Constrictibacter sp. MBR-5: one gene and its partner. Each later gene encodes a partner of the first gene's protein in a complex. Links are inferred from orthologs where the notes say so. Each region holds a gene or a part of one and is shown on either strand. Other genes may lie near its edges. The genes, in order: rpsG and tig.

Evidence for each region.
Region 2: the proteins of rpsG (region 1) and tig are in contact, whole or in part, in a crystal structure (PDB 3GTY), measured with the Thermotoga maritima proteins. The link is inferred for Constrictibacter sp. MBR-5 from one-to-one orthologs. Residues at the interface, in WP_004081843.1 of Thermotoga maritima: Lys34, Lys52, Lys55, Glu59, Arg62, Gln63, Glu66, Asn67, Lys69, Val71, Arg95, Ala109, Lys110, Lys111, Gly112, Arg113, Pro114, Glu117, Glu121, Ile124, Ala125, Tyr127, Asn128, Asn129, Thr130, Gly131, Lys135, Asp139, Arg142, Met143; in WP_004081061.1 of Thermotoga maritima: Glu122, Val124, Val129, Leu130, Tyr133, Glu188, Gly259, Ile262, Tyr263, Glu266, Ser270, Glu273, Gln274, Glu277, Arg308, Gln311, Ile312, Ser315, Tyr316, Glu325, Arg329, Arg336, Leu363, Phe366, Trp367, Arg373, Leu377, Arg381, Leu384, Glu387.

The regions. Positions count from the first base shown.
Region 1 is NZ_JBEPTK010000032.1:213-3,768, forward strand. What follows is about bases 847-3,556. They hold rpsG (30S ribosomal protein S7), read right to left. Parts: upstream 2,582-3,556; coding sequence 2,111-2,581; downstream 847-2,110. Other genes in these bases: fusA (elongation factor G), read right to left, coding at 847-2,086; rpsL (30S ribosomal protein S12), read right to left, coding at 2,593-2,964; rpoC (DNA-directed RNA polymerase subunit beta'), read right to left, coding at 3,257-3,556. In the rest of the region: more of fusA, read right to left, coding at 11-846.
Region 2 is NZ_JBEPTK010000005.1:243,527-252,850, reverse strand. Bases 4,871-7,870 are described here. They hold tig (trigger factor), read right to left. Parts: upstream 7,040-7,870; coding sequence 5,702-7,039; downstream 4,871-5,701. Other genes in these bases: metK (methionine adenosyltransferase), read right to left, coding at 7,366-7,870; clpP (ATP-dependent Clp endopeptidase proteolytic subunit ClpP), read right to left, coding at 5,020-5,661. Also shown: ABIE65_RS13430 (SDR family NAD(P)-dependent oxidoreductase), read right to left, coding at 1-13; ABIE65_RS13425 (hypothetical protein), read left to right, coding at 200-430; non-specific DNA-binding protein Hbs, read right to left, coding at 629-919; lon (endopeptidase La), read right to left, coding at 1,074-3,485; ATP-dependent Clp protease ATP-binding subunit ClpX, read right to left, coding at 3,592-4,857; more of metK, read right to left, coding at 7,871-8,538; ABIE65_RS13380 (helix-turn-helix domain-containing protein), read right to left, coding at 8,749-9,210; lnt (apolipoprotein N-acyltransferase), read right to left, coding at 9,311-9,324. UniProt on the Bacillus subtilis protein: Involved in protein export. Acts as a chaperone by maintaining the newly synthesized protein in an open conformation. Functions as a peptidyl-prolyl cis-trans isomerase.

The DNA of each region.
Region 1 (3,556 bases):
TACGCAGCCGTCAGGCCATCTTGGCGCGGACTTCGTCCGCAACCGCCTGAGGCACCTGCTCGTAGTGATCGAAATGCATGGTGTACTGCGCACGGCCCTGGCTCATGGACCGCAGCGTGTTGACGTAGCCGAACATGTTCGCGAGCGGCACCATGGCACTGACGACGCGGGCATTGCCGCGCTGATCCATGCCGGTCACCTGTCCGCGGCGGCTGTTCAGGTCGCCGATGATGTCGCCCATATACTCGTCCGGCGTCACGCATTCGACACGCATGATCGGCTCGAGCAGCAGTGGCTTGGCCTTTTCCATGCCTTCCTTGAAGGCGGCACGCGCCGCGATCTCGAAGGCCAGGACGCTGGAGTCGACGTCGTGATAGGCACCGTCGATCAACGACACCTTCATGTCGACGACCGGGAAGCCGACCAGCACCCCCGTGGTCCAGGCCGACTTGAGGCCCTTCTCGACGCCCGGGATGTACTCCCGCGGCACCGCGCCGCCGACGATCTTGCTCTCGAACAGATTGCCCGCGCCGCGCTCCTGCGGCTCGAACACCAGCTTGATGCGAGCGAACTGGCCCGAACCGCCGGTCTGCTTCTTATGGGTGTAGTCGATCTCGGCCACACGGGAGATCGCCTCGCGATACGCAACCTGCGGCGCGCCGACGTTCGCCTCGACCTTGAACTCGCGCTTCATCCGGTCGACGAGGATCTCCAGGTGGAGCTCGCCCATGCCCTTGATGACCGTCTGCCCGCTCTCATGGTCGACGGACACGCGGAAGGACGGATCCTCCTGCGCCAGACGGTTCAGGGCGACGCCCATCTTCTCCTGGTCGGCCTTCGACTTCGGCTCGACGGCGACCTCGATCACGGGATCGGGGAACTCCATGCGCTCCAGGATGACCTGCTTGGTCGGATCGCACAGCGTGTCGCCGGTGGTCGTGTTCTTCAGACCCGCCACCGCGACGATGTCGCCGGCGCGCGCTTCCTTCACGTCCTCACGGGTGTTCGCGTGCATCAGCAGCATGCGGCCGATGCGCTCGCGACTGTCCTTCACCGTGTTGATCAGGGTCTGGCCGCTCTCGACCACGCCCGAATAGACGCGGATGAAGGTGAGCGACCCGACGAACGGGTCGTTCATGATCTTGAAGGCCAGTGCGGCGAACGGCTCGTCGTCGCTGGAGCGGCGCACCATCGGCTCGTCCGTGCCCGGCTTGATGCCGCGGATGTCCGCGACTTCGGTCGGGCTCGGCAGATAGTCGATGACCGCGTCGAGGAGCGGCTGCACACCCTTGTTCTTGAAGGCGGAGCCGCACAGGACCGGGACAAACTTGAAGTCGACGGTGCCCTTGCGGATGCACTTGCGCAGCGTCTCGGCGTCGGGTTCGTTGCCCTCGAGATAGGCCTCCATCACCGCATCATCCTGTTCGACCGCGAGGTCGACCAGCTTCTGGCGCCACTCGGCAGCCATCTCGGCCATATTCGCCGGGATCTCGACTTCGTCGAACTCGGCACCGAGGGACTCGTCGCGCCAGACGATCGCCTTCATCTTCACGAGATCGACGAGTCCGACGAAGTCAGCCTCCAGGCCGATCGGCAGATGGAGGACGAGCGGCGTGGCACCGAGCCGGTCGACGATCATCCCCACGCAGCGCATGAAGTCGGCGCCGGTGCGGTCCATCTTGTTGACGAAACAGATCCGGGGCACGTGATACTTGTCGGCCTGGCGCCACACCGTCTCCGACTGCGGCTCCACGCCGGCGACACCGTCGAACACCGTCACCGCACCGTCGAGCACGCGGAGCGAACGCTCAACCTCGATGGTGAAGTCGACGTGGCCTGGGGTGTCGATGATGTTGATCCGATGGCCGCGCCAGCTGCAGGTCGTCGCGGCCGACGTGATCGTAATGCCGCGCTCCTGCTCCTGCTCCATCCAGTCCATGACCGCAGTGCCCTCGTGCACCTCGCCGATCTTATAGGACCGGCCGGTGTAGAAGAGGATGCGCTCCGTGGTCGTGGTTTTACCGGCATCGATGTGCGCCATGATGCCGATATTGCGATAGAGATCGAGCGCAGTCGTTCGGGCCATCGGAATGCTCCTAACGTCCCCGGATTACCAACGGTAGTGCGAGAAGGCGCGGTTGGCCTCGGCCATCCGGTGCGTATCCTCGCGCTTCTTCACGGCGGACCCGCGGGAGTTGACCGCGTCGAGCATCTCGTTCGAGAGGCGATCCACCATCGTCTTCTCCGAGCGCGCGCGGGCGGCGTTGATCAGCCAGCGCAGCGCGAGCGCCTGAGCCCGCTCCGGCCGAACCTCGACCGGCACCTGATAGGTGGCACCACCGACCCGGCGCGACCGAACCTCGAGGTTCGGGCGGACGTTCTCGAGCGCGGCATGGAAGACCTGGACAGGCTCCTGATGCGCACGGGACGCCGCCTTCTCGATCGCGTCGTACACGATCTTCTCGGAGACGGCCTTCTTGCCGCCGTACATCATGATGTTGATGAACTTGCTGACCACGGCGTCCCCGAAACGGGCATCGACCGCGATTTCGCGCTTCTCTGCAGAATGGCGACGAGACATCCCTCAGATCCTCACTTCGGCCGCTTCGCGCCGTACTTCGAACGGCGCTGGCGCCGACTGCTCACGCCCTGCGTATCGAGCGTGCCGCGGATGATGTGGTAACGCACACCCGGAAGGTCCTTGACGCGGCCGCCGCGGATGAGCACCACGGAGTGCTCCTGCAGGTTGTGGCCCTCGCCCGGGATGTAGCTGGTCACCTCGTACGAGTTCGTCAGCCGCACGCGCGCAACCTTTCGGAGCGCCGAGTTCGGCTTCTTCGGGGTCGTGGTGTAGACGCGGGTGCAGACGCCACGCTTCTGGGGGCAGGCCTGAAGGGCCGGCACCTTGTTACGCGCCTTCTGCGGGCTGCGTGCATTCCGGATCAACTGGCTGATCGTCGGCATGCGTGTTCCCTTCCAGTCCTCAACAAAGAGCAAATCGCGGACCGCGACAACCACGGTCCGCGCAAACAATAAAGGGCCGCCGGTCAGAGACCGACTTCCCCGGTTTTTTCTGCAGCTGATCGAGCGCGGCGATCGTATCGCCAGCGCGCGAGGCTGCGTTTAGGATCGGGTCCTACCGCCAGCCCCCAAATGAGGTTCGCGGATACTATGGATCCGGCCGGGCCGCGTCAAGCGAAACAGACCGGAAAACCGCGGAGACGGCCGACCTTTCGGCAGCCGCCCCCGCGTTCGGTCACTCTCCGGCCGCAGCCTGCCCGACATCCGCCTCGATGGCGGGAGTCGACGGCTGTGCGGCCATGGCGACACGGTCCCGATCGGCGGCGACGTGCCGCAGACGGTTCATGACGCTGCCGGTACCCGCCGGGATGAGGCGGCCGACGATGACGTTCTCCTTCAGGCCGAGCAAGGTATCGACCTTTCCGGCCACCGACGCCTCGGTGAGCACCCGGGTCGTCTCCTGGAAGGAGGCGGCCGAGATCCACGACTGGGTCTGCAGGCTGGCCTTGGTGATGCCCTGGAGGACCGGCTTCGC
Region 2 (9,324 bases), on another replicon or contig:
CACTCTTGTTCATGCCCCTGCCCTCCCAGTTCGGGGAGAACCCTGTCCCGGACCGGGACCGATGGCAACACAAGCTTCATCGTCACGGACGGCGAGACGACTCGGAACCGTCGGATGGCGCTGCTATAGTGACGCCTATCGGTATGCAGCCTCTGCACCCGATGTCACCAGGAGGGCACGGACCATGAGGATGAGAATCGTGCCGAAGCCGCCTGCAAACAGCCGGCTGGTGTTTTTCGCGGATCGCGCGCCGATCGCACGGGGCTTCGGGATCGCCCGCTTCGAATGCGGGGCATGCGGCGACCTGCTGCTCGCGGACTTCAGGGCGAGCGACATTCGCTGCGCAGTATTTCGCTGCCCGACCTGCGGCGCCTATAACGAGCCCGCGGCCGAAGTCGATTCCGGGGCGCCGGTCGCCTCGCCCGTCTGACGAGGGCGGCAAGGACGTTCGCGGTAGGACGTGGTGGGCGGTGCTGGGATCGAACCAGCGACAGCCTGCGTGTAAGGCAGGTGCTCTACCGCTGAGCTAACCGCCCGTCTGGGCCCGGGGAACGCCGGAACGGAAAAGAAATAAGCCGGCCGTCGCCGGCCGGCCTTACCGGCACTGAATGTCCGGCGATCGGCGATATTACTGGATGGCGTCCTTCAGGCCCTTGCCGGCCTTGAACTTTGGCTGCTTCGACGCAGCGATTTCAATCGTCTCGCCAGTGCGCGGGTTGCGCCCGGTAGAAGCCGCACGCTCGCTGACCGAGAACGTGCCGAAACCAACAAGACGAACCTCGGTTCCCGACTTCAGGGCCCCGGTGATCGCGTCGAAGACGGCATCGACAGCTTTGGTTGCATCGGCCTTAGACAGATCCGCGTCGCTTGCAACTGCAGCGATCAGTTCGTTCTTGTTCACGGAGCTTCCCCTGTCAATCAAAAGTAACAAACGCCCTGATGGCTACAACAGCCCCCATGCAAAGCAGGCGGAGTCTAGATCGGGCCGTTCTACAGCGTCAACGCGAAGCAAGGGCCGGGCTGCGGTTTCCTGGGGGAATCCGCAACCCGGCGACGCTCGCCTGCATTGAAGGTCAGTGAGTGACGACGCCCGATGAAGACTGGTCGTCGCCCTTGGCGACCGGCGGCACCTTCGCCGGTTCGGACCACTCGACGGGATTGGGCATCCTCACGAGAGCCTGTCGCAGGACATCGTCCACGGTCTCGGCGCAGATGATGTTCAGAGACTTGCGGACATTGTCGGGGATGTCTGCCAGGTCCTTCTCGTTGTCCTTCGGGATAATCACCGTCCGGAGGCCACCACGCAGGGCGGCGAGCAGCTTCTCCTTCAGGCCCCCGATCGGCAGGACACGACCTCTCAGCGTGATCTCGCCGGTCATCGCGACGTCCTTGCGGACGGGAATCCCGCTGAGCGCCGATGCCATCGAGGTGATCATCGCGACGCCGGCCGACGGACCATCCTTCGGCGTCGCACCTTCCGGCACGTGCACATGGATGTCCTTCTTGTCGAATTCCGGCGGCGTCACGCCGAACTGGAGCATCCTGGAGCGGATGAACGAGCGTGCGGCCTGAACGGACTCCTGCATCACGTCGCCAAGCTTGCCGGTGTGGGACACGGCGCCCTTGCCCGGCATGATCACCGCCTCGATCGACAGCAGTTCGCCGCCAACCTCGGTCCAGGCGAGACCGGTCGTCACGCCCACGAGATCCTCGAGCTCCGCCTCGCCGTAGCGATACTTGCGGATCCCGGCATACTTGCCGAGGTTCCGCGGCGTGATCTTGATCTCCTTCTTGCCCTTGCTGCTGACCAGCTCCTTGACCGACTTCCGCGAGAGGTTGGCGATCTCACGCTCGAGGTTCCGAACGCCGGCCTCCCGCGTGTAGTAGCGGATCAGGTCGCGCAGGGCCTCGTCGCTGATCGAGAGCTCGCCCTTGCGAAGGCCGTGCTCACCGGTCTGCTTGCCGATCAGGTGCCGCTTGGCGATCTCGACCTTCTCGTCCTCGGTGTAGCCCGGGATCCGGATGATCTCCATCCGGTCGAGCAGCGGCTGCGGCATGCGCAGCGTGTTCGCCGTCGTCACGAACATCACGTCCGACAGGTCGTAATCGACCTCCAGGTAATGGTCGTTGAACGTGCTGTTCTGCTCCGGATCCAGGACCTCGAGCAGGGCCGAAGACGGATCGCCGCGCCAGTCGGCACCGAGCTTGTCGATCTCGTCCAGAAGAAAGAGCGGGTTGGACGTCTTCGCCTTCTTCATCCCCTGGATGACCTTGCCCGGCATCGAGCCGATGTAGGTCCGGCGATGGCCGCGCACCTCGGCCTCGTCGCGCACGCCGCCGAGCGACATGCGTACGAAGTTTCGCCCGGTAGCCCGCGCGATCGACTTGCCCAGCGAGGTCTTGCCAACGCCCGGAGGCCCGACGAGGCAGAGGATCGGCCCCTTGACCTTCTTCATCCGCTGCTGCACGGCGAGGTACTCGAGGATCCGCTCCTTGACCTTCTCGAGACCGTAATGGTCCGCGTTGAGCGTCTTCTCGGCGTGGTGGATGTCGCGCTTGACCTTGGAGCGCTTGCTCCAGGGGATCGACAGCATCCAGTCGAGATAGTTGCGGACGACGGTCGCCTCGGCCGACATCGGGCTCATCGAACGGAGCTTCTTGAGCTCCGCCATGGCCTTGTCGCGCGCTTCCTTTGTCAGCCGCGTCGCGTTGATGCGCTCTTCCAGCTCGGATGCATCGTCGCGGCCGTCTTCGCCCTCGCCGAGTTCCTTCTGGATCGCCTTCATCTGCTCGTTGAGGTAGTACTCGCGCTGCGTCTTCTCCATCTGCCGCTTCACGCGGTTCCGGATGCGCTTCTCCACCTCGAGAACGTCGATCTCGCCTTCCATGTAGGCGTAGACCCGCTCGAGCCGCTGCTTCACGCCGGCGATCTCGAGAAGCTCCTGCTTCTCGGGGATTTTCAGCGTCAGATGGGCAGCGACGGTATCACCGAGCTTCGCCGCCTCGTCGATCTGGTTGATCGACACGAGCACTTCGGGCGGGATCTTCTTGTTGAGCTTCACATACTGCTCGAACTGCGCAACGACCGTGCGCACCAGCGCCTCTTCCTCGCTGGGATCGCCGGCAGGCTCTTCCTCGAGGATATCGGCCTCGACTTCGAAGAAGTTCTCATGGCCGGTGAAAGCGCCGACGCGCGCGCGCTGCACGCCTTCGACCAGCACCTTCACGGTGCCGTCGGGCAACTTCAGCAGCTGAAGCACCGTGCCGATCGTGCCGACTTCGTAGAGATCTGCCGCGGCAGGGTCGTCCTGTGTCGCGTTCTTCTGGGTGAGCAGGAGGATCTGCTTATCGTCCTTCATCACCTCTTCGAGGGCGCGAACGGATTTCTCGCGCCCGACGAAGAGCGGCACGATCATGTGGGGAAACACCACGATGTCGCGCAGGGGCAGGACCGGATAAGTGTTGCCGCTCGGCTTTTGCTGCATCGCACCACTTTGCGTTGGGGAGCCGCACCCGCCGAACCGAAACGGTCCGGAGCGGCGGGTGCCTCTTTAACTAAATGGCCGGCGACGAGTGCGCTTCAAGGCGCGTTCAGGCGCTGGAGCCCACGTCGCCCCGCCGCTCGGAGTAGATGTAGAGTGGCCGGGCCCGCCCTTCGACGACCTCGCGGTTCACGACCAGTTCCTCGACGGCTTCGAGGCCGGGAAGGTCGTACATCGGCTCGAGGAGGATGCCCTCCATGATCGAGCGCAGGCCGCGCGCACCGGTCTTGCGGGCGATGGCCTTCTTGGCGATGCCCGTCAGCGCGTCATCCGTGAAGGTGAGACGCACGTCCTCCATGTCGAACAGCCGCTGGTACTGCTTGACCAGCGCGTTCTTCGGCTTGGTCAGGATCTCGATCAGCGCCGGCTCGTCCAGGTCGCCCAGGGTCGCAATCACCGGCAGACGGCCGACGAACTCGGGAATGAGGCCGAACTTGAGCAGGTCTTCCGGCTCCACCTCGCGCAGGATCTCGCCCGTGGTGCGCTCATCCGGCGAACGGACCTGGGCGCCGAAGCCCATCGCCGACCCCTTGCCGCGCATCGAGATGATGCGGTCGAGCCCGGCGAACGCGCCGCCGCAGATGAACAGGATGTTCGTGGTGTCGACCTGGAGGAACTCCTGCTGGGGGTGCTTGCGCCCGCCCTGCGGGGGAACGGAGGCGATCGTCCCCTCCATGATCTTCAGGAGCGCCTGCTGGACGCCCTCGCCCGACACGTCGCGGGTAATCGAGGGATTGTCCGACTTGCGCGAGATCTTATCGACCTCGTCGATGTAGACGATCCCGCGCTGCGCACGCTCGACATTGTAGTCGGCCGCCTGGAGGAGGCGGAGGATGATGTTCTCCACGTCCTCGCCGACATAGCCCGCCTCGGTGAGGGTCGTGGCGTCCGCCATCGTGAACGGCACGTCGAGGGTGCGCGCCAGGGTCTGGGCGAGCAGCGTCTTGCCGCAGCCGGTCGGGCCGACGAGCAGGATGTTCGACTTCGCGATCTCGACCTCGCTGGCCTTACCGCCGCCGCCGAGGCGCTTGTAGTGGTTGTGCACCGCGACTGAGAGGACCTTCTTCGCATGGTCCTGCCCGATCACGTAGTCGTCGAGAATCTTACGGATTTCCGACGGGGTCGGAACCCCGTCGCGGGATTTGACGAGGGTGCTCTTGTGCTCCTCACGGATAATATCCATGCAGAGCTCGACGCATTCGTCGCAGATGAATACCGTCGGGCCCGCGATGAGCTTACGCACCTCGTGCTGGCTCTTGCCGCAGAAGGAGCAGTAGAGCGTGTTCTTCGAGTCGCCGCCGCTGGCCTTGGTCATCGCTGGTCCATCACGAAACGGAACTGTAGCCGAAGCATGTTAGCCAGACGGCCGACGGCCGCACAACGCCTAATGCGCCACATCACCGCCTGGCCGTCCGCCGGCGCTTCAGCACCTGATTTGAGCGGCCTCCGCTCAACAGGGGGTTAATTTCTGCCGAGATCAGCGTTTTGCTTCGGGTTCGGCAGGGGGTCGCTGCTTTACGACCTCGTCGATGAGGCCGAATTCCCGCGCATCTTCCGGGGTCAGGAAGCGGTCACGTTCGAGTGCTTCCTCGATCGCCTCGATCGGCTGTCCGGTGTGATGCACGTAGATTTCGTTCAGCCGGCGACGAATCGAGAGAATTTCACGAGCGTGAATCTCGATGTCGCTGGCTTGGCCCTGAAAGCCGCCAGAGGGCTGGTGCACCATGATCCGCGCGTTCGGCAGGGCATAGCGCTTGCCCTTTTCACCGGACGTGAGGAGAAGCGACCCCATCGACGCCGCCTGACCGATGCAGACGGTCGACACGGGGCAGCGGATGTACTGCATGGTGTCGTAGATCGCGAGCCCCGACGTCACCACTCCACCGGGGGAGTTGATGTAGAAGGAGATGTCCTTCGTCGGATGCTCGGCTTCGAGAAAGAGCAACTGCGCGCAGATGAGGGCGGCCGCACCGTCGTGGACCGGCCCCGTCAGGAAGATGATCCGCTCCTTTAGCAGGCGCGAGTAGATGTCGTAGGCGCGCTCGCCGCGGTTGGTCGTCTCCACGACCATCGGCACGAGCATGTTCGAATAGACGTCGATCGGATCTCTATCGCGCATGTTCAGCTCGGCGGGTGCAATGGTCGGTAGGAGGCCGGGGTCAGGTCCCGCTGTCTTCGTCCTCAGCCTCCTTGACGAGCTCTTCCGGAGTGACCGTCTTGTTGGTCACCTGGGCGAGCTCAAGAATATAGTCGACCACCTTCTCTTCCAGGATCGGCGCCTGAAGCCGCGCCATCGCTCCGGGAGTCTGACGGTAGAAGTCGAGTACCCTCTCCTCTTGCCCGGGGTACCGGGACGCCTCGGCACGCAACGCACGGCCGAGATCGTCCTGCGAGACCGAGATATTGTTCAGCCGGCCCACTTCTGCAAGGAGGAGCCCGAGACGCACGCGGCGATCGGCGACGCGGCGGTACTCAGCCTCCAGATCCTCGTCGCTCTTACCCTCCCGGATCTGTTCGCCGTTCGGCCCGTCGAGCTGCTGCTTGAGTTCGGTCCAGATCGCCTCGAACTCCTGCGAGACGAGACTTTCCGGAACGTCGAACTTGTGCGCTTCATCGAGCTTGTCGAAGAGGACGCGCTTCACGCGGGCGCGCGACAGCGCTCCATACTCGCTCTCGATGCGCCCCTTCACCGCCTCGCGAAGCTCGGCCAGCGTCTCAAAGCCGAAATTCTTCGCGGTTTCCTCGTCGACGGTGACGGGCTCCCGCTCCTTCAGTTCCTTGACCTCGACGTCGAACACGACCTCCTTGCCCGCCAGGTGCTCCGCACCGTAATCGGCCGGCATCGTGATCCGCACTTCGCGCTTCTCGCCGACCTCGGCGCCGATCACCTGATCCTCGAAACCGGGGACGAAGTTGCCGGCGCCCAGCTCGAGTTCGTATCCCTCGGCCGAACCACCCGCGAACGCCTCGCCGTCGAGCTTGCCGACGAAATCGATCACGGCAATGTCACCGGACTGCGCCGGCCGCGGCTCGGCGAGCGGCCGCGTCTTCCGCAGGTTCGAGGCCAGACGCTCGACGGCTTCGTCGATCGACTTCTCCTCCACCTCGGCCGTCGGCCGTTCCAGTTCGATCGACGAGAAATCCATGGGCGCGATCTCGGGCATCACCTCGACGGCGAGCTTGAACTCGAGATCGGCGCCCTCCTCGAACTTGAGGTCCTCGACCTTCGGCGGAACCGCCGGACGCAGCCCGCGATCGTCCATCGCCTTCTGGCTGCTCTCGTTCACCTGCGCCTCGAGCACCTCGCCGGTGATCGATTTCGCATAACGCTGCCGCAGCACGCCGATCGGCGCCTTGCCCGGGCGGAAGCCCGGCAGCCGGATGGTGCGGGCGATCTCTTCCAGCTTGGCCGTCACCTGGGCCTGGATGTCGGCAGCGGGGACCATGATCGCGAACTCGCGCTTCAGGCCTTCGGCGTTGGTCTCGGTTACCTGCATGGGGGCTTCGTCCGGGTTTCTGCGTTTGTCCTGCGGGACGGATCGTCGCCATCGGGCGGCAGATTGGTGCGGGCGGAGGGACTTGAACCCCCACGACCAAGGCCACCAGATCCTAAGTCTGGCGCGTCTACCAGTTCCGCCACGCCCGCACGGCCCGACCCGACCGAGAGCCGGCGCCGGAATCTCCGGCGCCAACCGAATGGGGGTGTCTACAGCATTGCCAGCCGCGGGCCAATAGAAAGGATGACGCCGCGGAATCCATCGTCAGACGCAACGGGGGCCAGTCGAACGACCGGCCCCCGCAGCTTCGTCCCAGGACGAACGGATCAGCGCATCGCGCCCTTCAGCTCGTCCACCAGATCGGTCTTCTCCCAGGAGAAGCCACCGTCCGCATCGGGGTTCCGACCGAAGTGACCGTAAGCCGCCGTCCGCGCATAAATCGGGCGGTTCAGCTGCAGGTGGGTACGGATACCGCGCGGCGACAGGTCCATCGCCTTGCGGGCTGCAGAAGCGATCGCGGCCTCGTCGGCCTTACCGGTGCCGTGCGTGTCGACATACACCGACAGCGGCTTGGAGATGCCGATCGCGTAGGCGACCTGGATGGTGCACTTATCCGCCAGATCCGCCGCGACGATGTTCTTCGCCAGATAGCGGCAGGCGTAGGCCGCCGAACGGTCGACCTTGGACGGGTCCTTGCCGGAGAAGGCGCCGCCGCCGTGCGGCGCCGCGCCGCCATAGGTGTCGACGATGATCTTGCGGCCGGTCAAGCCGGCATCGCCGTCCGGGCCGCCGATGACGAACCGGCCGGTCGGATTGGTGTAGAATTCGTCCTCGGAGCACATCCAGCCGGACGGCAGCACGTTCTCGACGTGCGGACGGATGAGCTTGCGGACGGTGGCCTGATCGACCCCTTCGGAATGCTGCGCCGACACAACCACCGAAGTCGCCCGCACCGGTTGACCGTTGCGGTATTCGAGGGTGACCTGGCTCTTCATGTCGGGGCCGAGATCCGGCACCTCACCGGCATGACGCGCCTTGGAGAGCGACTTCAGGATCTCGTGCGCATAATAGATCGGCGCAGGCATCAGAAGCGGCGTCTCGCGGCACGCATACCCGAACATCAGGCCCTGGTCGCCGGCGCCCTCGTCCTTCTCGTTGCCGGCCGAATCGACGCCGACGGCGATGTCGGCGGACTGGCTGTGAACGTAGACCATGACCTTGGACTTCTCCCAGTGGAAGTTGTCCTGGTCGTATCCGATTTCGCGGACCGTCCGGCGGGCGATTTCCTCGATGCGCTCGTGGGAAACGTTCCCGGCGCTCCGGGTCTCACCCGCGACCACGATCAGGTTCGTCGTCACGAGCGTCTCGACACCGCAACGCGACATGGGGTCTTCGTGCAGATAGGCGTCGACGATCGCATCGGAAACGGCATCGCAGATCTTGTCCGGATGTCCTTCGGATACGGATTCGCTCGTGAAGAGATAGTTGCCCTGGGCCACGTACACTCCTTGTGCCGGCCCGCGGGCCGGCGCCTTCGGTCGTTCGTAACGAGGGCGCCCGACCAGCGGACGCACAGCGAACCGCCGGAACCGCGTGGTGCCGGCGGCGGCCGCCGTCTGCCCTCAGCGACAGACGACGGGCCGCCTTGATGCAAGAAATGCCTGGAAACGTCAAGTCCCCACCGTCCTGACGACGATTTCACACGGTCGTCACACCTCTTCCGGCGCGGCTTCCGCCCCCAGTGACTTCATCAGATCGAGCACGCGACGGCGAACTGCCTGTTCTCCGATCCCGTAATACGCACGCACCAGTAGAAGCGTCTCGCGACGCGCCATCGGATCCTCTCCGTAGGCCGCCGCCTCTTCACGCAGCCCCGTCTGTCCGTCGCTCAGTTCTTCGAAAAAGTAGGAGACCGGGACGTCGAGAGCCTTGCTCAATTCGTAGAGCCGCCCGGCGCCGATCCGGTTGGCACCGCGCTCGTACTTCTGAACCTGCTGGAAGGTCAGTCCGAGAGCATCGGCGAGCTTCTCCTGACTCATGCCGAGCAGGGTACGCCGCTGCCGGACACGGCTGCCGACATGAATGTCGACGTGGTTGGGCTTTCCGCGCGTACGCCGCGGCTTGCTGCGGGGCTTCTTTGGCGGCGGTGCGGTAGCCTCTGCTGCGCTCACTTCGATCGACTCCTATGGACAAACGCAACCATCGCGCCGGAACCTACCATCGTATGCGCAGCTTGTCTCGCCCGAAGGTTGAGCGCGGGACGCGTTTGATTCAGCCTCCTCCGA